Linked DNA regions of Shinella zoogloeoides. The main gene of each other region encodes a partner of the protein of the gene in region 2 in a complex. Links are inferred from orthologs where the notes say so. Each region holds a gene or a part of one and is shown on either strand. Other genes may lie near its edges.

Region 1 (3,086 bases), on a different replicon or contig from region 2:
CATAGGTCAGCTCCGCGCTTCTGATGTGAAGCCGGTGTCCTCGGCAGCTTCCTCGTTTATGGTCTCGTCGTCGATATCGCCCTGCTGCGCGGGATCGGTATCGAAAGCAGTGAGCTGGACCATGATTTCCTTGGCGCGCGTGATCGCAGCATCTTCTTGCACGTCATTCGCGGCCATGCAGACCGATACCTTCTCCCCACCCTCTCCGACGAACTCGACCGTCGTCGTGCCTTCGCCGCTGTGAACATTCGTTTCGATGAGTTGCATGGTGACCTCCTATCGGGATGGTCAAAACCGGAGAGGAGGGACGAAGTTCCTGTACGTTTGCGGACAGACTCCGTCGTCGGGAGCACGAAAATGCCGACGTACGGAACCTTTCGCCGCACGTGTTGTTGGCTAGTCGCAAACAGGGAGCGCACCATGGCCAAGACCACATCACCGAAAGCAGCATCGGCGAAATCATCGAAATCCACGGCAACGGCCGCGCAGATCCACGACCAAAAGCTAGTGCGTGGCGATGGCGGCGAACTGCACCAGGTCGCCGAGGGCGAAACGCCCGTTCTGACGACGGCACAAGGTGGTCCTGTCGCTGATGACCAGAACTCGCTCCGCGTCGGCGCACGCGGGCCGTTGCTGGTCGACGACTTTCATTTCCGCGAGAAGATCTTCCATTTCGACCACGAGCGCATTCCCGAACGGGTGGTGCATGCACGCGGGTATGGAGCGCACGGCTTCTTCGAGACTTACGAGTCCCTCGCTGCGTATACGCGCGCCGACCTCTTTCAGCGCGCCGGCGAGAAGACGCCGGCTTTTGTTCGCTTTTCCACCGTCGCAGGAAACAAGGGTTCCTTCGATCTGGCCCGCGACGTGCGCGGCTTTGCCGTCAAACTCTACACGCAGGAGGGCAACTGGGATCTTGTCGGCAACAACATCCCGGTCTTCTTCATCCAGGATGCCATCAAGTTCCCGGACATGGTGCATGCGGTGAAGCAGGAGCCCGACCGTGCCTTCCCACAGGCCCAGAGCGCGCATGATAATTTCTGGGACTTCATCAGTCTGACACCGGAAAGCATGCACATGATCATGTGGGTCATGTCGGACCGGGCCATTCCCCGTTCCTTCCGCTTCATGGAAGGGTTCGGTGTTCATACCTTCCGCCTGGTCAACGCGAAGGGTGAGTCCACGTTCGTCAAATTCCACTGGAAACCCAAGCTCGGCCTGCAATCCGTCGCCTGGAACGAGGCCGTGAAGATCAACGGTGCCGACCCGGACTATCACCGCCGCGACCTGTGGAACGCCATCCAGTCGGGCAACTTCCCCGAATGGGAGCTCTGTCTCCAGCTGTTCGATCAGGATTTTGCCGACAGTTTCGACTTCGACATCCTCGACCCTACCAAGATCATCCCCGAGGAGGTCCTGCCGGTGAAACCGGTCGGCCGCCTCGTCCTCGATCGCATGCCGGAGAATTTCTTTGCCGAGACGGAGCAGGTCGCGTTCATGACCCAGAACGTACCGCCCGGTATCGATTTTTCCAACGATCCGCTGCTGCAGGGGCGGAACTTCTCCTACCTCGATACGCAGCTTAAGCGTCTGGGCAGCCCGAACTTCACACATATCCCGATCAACGCACCCAAATGCCCTTTCCATCACTTCCAGCAGGACGGGCATATGGCCATGCGCAACCCCGTCGGCCGCGCCAATTACCAGCCCAACTCCTGGGGAGAAGGACCGCGTGAATCGCCGGTCGCCGGGTTCCCGCATTTCCCCGCCGAAGAGCAGGGCCAGAAGGTGAGGCTACGCCCCGAAAGCTTTGCCGACCACTATAGCCAGGCGCGCCAGTTCTACATTAGCCAAACCCCGGCCGAGCAACGGCACATCGCGGCCGCTCTGACCTTTGAGCTCAGCAAGGTCGAAACACCCGTGATCCGTGAGCGCGTCGTCTCGCATGTGATGAATATCGACGAGACCCTCGCCAACACCGTCGGCGAAAAGCTCGGCTTCCAGTCCATGCCGAAACCCGCCGATGCCGCAATGCCGACACGGCAGGACCTCGAGCCCTCGCCGGCGCTGAGCATCGTGGAGCGGGGACCGAAGCGCTTCGAGGGGCGCAAGCTTGGCATCCTCATTACGGACGGCGTCGATATCGACCTCTTGACCGGCCTGCAGGACGCCATTCTGGCGGAAAAGGCTGAGGTCGCCCTGATCGCGCCGAAAGTTGGTGGCGTGACAGCGTCCGACGGATCATGGGTACCGGCGCAGTTCATGATTGACGGCGGCCCGTCCGTGCTTTTCGACGCGGTGGCGCTGCTGCCGGCCAAGGCAGCCATGGACGACCTTCTGCAGGAGGCGACCGCGCGCGACTTCGTCGCCGATGCCTTCCAGCACTGCAAGTTCATTGGCCACGCCGCCGATGCCTTCCCGCTTCTGGAGAAGGCCGGGATCGCCGACAAGCTCGATGAAGGCGTCATCGAACTGCCGTGTGAAGACGGCCTCTCGGCCTTCGTCGCGGAACTCGGCAAGCTGCGCCTTTGGGCGCGCGAGCCCTCCGTCAAGCTCGGCAAGGCATCCGTTCCGTCCGCATAGCGGGTGGCTTGCCTTGCAGCATCCGCGGGGAACAAAGGTCCACAAGGCTGGTTAGCTCCCCGCGCGATCGCGCCTGCCATCTAGGCTAATGTTCACAACAACAGGAGAGACCCATGCCAACCAAGACAATGGAAGACCTTTTCCTCGATGGTATCAAGGACATCTACTACGCCGAGCGCAAGATCATTGCCGGCCTCAAGAAGATGATCCGCGGCGCCGAGGCCGAGGACCTGAAGGCCGCCTTCGACAAGCACCTGCAGGAAACCGAGGGCCAAGTCGAGCGGCTCGTGCAGGTGTTCGAGCTTCTCGGCAAGCCCGCCCGCGGCAAGACTTGCCCGGCCATCGACGGCATTCTCGAAGAAGGCCAGGAAATCCTCGAGGAATTCAAGGGGTCGCCCGCACTCGACGCAGGCCTTCTCGCCGCTGCGCAGGCCGTCGAGCACTACGAGATCGCCCGCTACGGCACCTTGAAGTCCTGGGCGATGCAGCTTGGCAAGAACGAT
Region 2 (2,946 bases):
CGCTTCGCCCCGTTGCCAAGCCGGCGGTCGAGTTCGGTGGCTTCGGTTTCCGTCAGCCGCAGTTCCAGCCGCACATTGCCGTCTTCGAGGTCTTCGCGGGAATCGATGATCGAGTGGTCGTAGATCCACGGCAGAAGCTGCAACTGCATGACCGGCACGACGACGTCGCGGTCGACCAGCACGCCGGAAAGCCGCTGGTTGATCTCGCCGAGCAGACGATCGATGCCCTCGCCCGAAATCGCGGAAACGGCGATGACGTTCGGCTGGGTCTGCGCCTTCTGCACCAGCGCGTCGCGCGCCTCGGGCTCCAGCCGGTCGATCTTGTTCCAGACTTCGAGGATGCGTTCCGCACCGTCCTTCTCGTCAATGCCGAGATCGGCGAGGATGCGCAGCACGTCCGTAGATTGCGCACCGTTGTCCGGGTCGGACATGTCGCGCACATGGAGGATGAGATCAGCTTCCAGCACCTCTTCCAGCGTCGCGCGGAAGGCGGCGACGAGGTGGGTTGGCAGGTTGGAGATGAAACCCACCGTATCAGAGAGGATGACGGTGCGGCCCTGCGGCAGCTTCATGCGGCGCAGCGTCGGATCGAGCGTGGCGAAGAGCATGTCCTCGGCCAGCACCCCTGCCCCGGTTATGCGGTTGAACAATGTGGACTTGCCGGCATTAGTGTAGCCGACCAGCGCCACGATCGGATGCGGCACCTTCTTGCGCTTGGAACGGTGAAGCTGGCGCGTGCGGCGCACCTGCTCCAGCTCGCGTTCCAGCTTGACGATCTTGTCCTGCAGCAGCCGGCGGTCGGCTTCGATCTGCGTTTCGCCGGGGCCACCCATGAAGCCTGCACCGCCGCGCTGACGCTCAAGGTGGGTCCAGCTTCTGACGAGGCGGCCGCGCTGGTAGTTGAGATGGGCAAGCTCGACCTGCAGCGTGCCTTCCTTGGTGGAGGCGCGCCGGCCGAAGATTTCGAGAATGAGGCCCGTCCGGTCGATGACCTTGGCGGCCCACTCCTTCTCGAGGTTGCGCTGCTGCACCGGCGTCAGCGGATGATCGACGATGACGAGGCCGGCATCGTTCTCGTCGAGCGCCGCCTTGATCTCCTCGATCTTGCCGGTGCCGAGCAGCGTACCGGGCTTAGGCTGGCTGACGGGCACGATGGCCGAATGGACGATGGTGAGATCGATGGCGCGCGCGAGACCGACGGCCTCTTCCAGGCGCGCCTCGTCCGAGCGGACGCTCGCCGCCGTCGAATCGGATTTCGCGCGTGACACCTTCAACACCGGAACGATGACGACGGCGCGCATGTCGTCCCGGTGCTTCTCAGCCTCCGGAACGATGGAATCCTTGCTTGTATCGGATTTTTTAATGGTCTTGGGTCCTGTCAGGAGCCGCTTTCCTCGGTCTCGAACATCTGCAGCGGCTGGCCCGGCATGATGGTCGAGATCGCGTGCTTGTACACGAGCTGCGAGTGACCGTCGCGACGGAGCAGCACACAGAAATTGTCGAAGGAGGTGACAACCCCGGTCAGCTTGACCCCGTTGATGAGAAAGATCGTCAGGGAAATCTTTTGCTTGCGAACGGTATTAAGGAAAAGATCCTGCAGGTTCTGAGAACGTTCCGCCATGGCGCCGCTTCTTTCTGATTGCCGGCCCTTGAGACCGGTTGACTGATAATAAAATGTCCCCGTGCCCGGCAAGAAATTCCGGGACCGTCGATTTTGGTATCAAATCGCGGTCTTCTCCGCAACGGCGAAAAAGGCCTCCCGGATTTTCTGCGCGGTCATGCCGGGATGGCCGTTTGCGATCGTGTGTCCGTCGATGGAAACCACCGGCAGGCAGATCGTCGTCGCCCCGGTGACGAAAACTTCCCGCGCTTCCAGCATCTCCGCCACGGAGAACCGCCGCTCCTCGACCGCGATACCCAGTTTTTCCGCCACATCCATCAGCGTGGTGCGGGTGATGCCCTTGAGGATGCCGTGGTCGGCGGGGCGCGTGACAAGCGTTCCCACTTTGTCGACGATCCACAGGTTCGTCGCGCCGCCCTCGGTCACGTTGCCGTCGGCGTCGACGAAGATCGCTTCCTGCGCGCCCGCCTCCTTCGCCTGCTGGCGGGCCAGCACGTTCGGCAGGAGGCCGACGGTCTTGATATCGACCCGGCCCCAGCGGTTCTCGGCGACCGTGATCGCCTTGATTCCCGCCGCATATTTCGCCGCGTTCACGGCAGGGTTCATCGATTTCGCCGTCACGACGAAGGATGCCCTTACCTCCGGCGACGGGAACACATGGTCGCGCTTCGCCCTGCCCCGCGTCACCTGGAGATAGACCATGCCATCGACGACGCGGTTGCGGCGCAGCACCTCGCGCATGATGCCCACAAGCGCCGCGCGCGGCATCGGCGGGCGGATGCGGATTTCGCCGAGCGAGCGGTCTAGGCGGTCGAGATGGCGTGTCAGATCGACGATCAGGCCCTGCTGGATCTGGCAGACCTCGTAGACCGCGTCCGCGAAGACGAAACCGCGGTCCTCGATGGAGACCGCAGCCTCGGCATGGCGGACATAGCGACCGTTGACATAGGCGAAGCGAGGCATGGAAGACCCTAGAAGTACTGGATGCTGACGCGGAAGAGCTGTTCGACATGGCGCACGGCGGCCGCGGCGGCAAAGAGCACGACCCGGTCCTTCGCCTTGATCTTCGTGTTGCCGTCCGGCCGGATCACCGCCTTGTCGCGATAGATCGCGCCGATGCGGATGCCGGGCGGCAGCTCGATCTCGCGCAGCGGCTTGCCGACGAGCGGAGAGGTTTCCAGCGCCTCGGCCTCGATCACTTCGGCCGAGCCCTTCTGCACCGCATAGACCGAGCGGATGCGCCCCTTGCGCACATGTTGCAGGATGCCGGAGATCGTGACGGCGCGCGGGTTGATATGCGCATCGATGCCGAGCGACTTGGTGAA

The links.
Region 1: the proteins of hfq (region 2) and catE are in contact, whole or in part, in a crystal structure (PDB 3VU3), measured with the Escherichia coli proteins. The link is inferred for Shinella zoogloeoides from one-to-one orthologs.

What each region holds. Positions count from the first base shown.
Region 1 is NZ_CP132313.1:412,972-416,057, forward strand. Bases 18-3,001 are described here. They hold catE (catalase C), read left to right. Parts: upstream 18-420; coding sequence 421-2,583; downstream 2,584-3,001. Other genes in these bases: Q9316_RS24795 (hypothetical protein), read right to left, coding at 18-267; Q9316_RS24805 (YciE/YciF ferroxidase family protein), read left to right, coding at 2,697-3,001. In the rest of the region: Q9316_RS24790 (SDR family oxidoreductase), read right to left, coding at 1-3; more of Q9316_RS24795, read right to left, coding at 7-17; more of Q9316_RS24805, read left to right, coding at 3,002-3,086.
Region 2 is NZ_CP132311.1:1,492,597-1,495,542, reverse strand. Bases 1-2,844 are described here. They hold hfq (RNA chaperone Hfq), read right to left. Parts: upstream 1,622-2,844; coding sequence 1,379-1,621; downstream 1-1,378. Other genes in these bases: trkA (Trk system potassium transporter TrkA), read right to left, coding at 2,593-2,844; Q9316_RS08440 (D-amino-acid transaminase), read right to left, coding at 1,721-2,584; hflX (GTPase HflX), read right to left, coding at 1-1,301. Also shown: more of trkA, read right to left, coding at 2,845-2,946. UniProt on the Escherichia coli protein: RNA chaperone that binds small regulatory RNA (sRNAs) and mRNAs to facilitate mRNA translational regulation in response to envelope stress, environmental stress and changes in metabolite concentrations.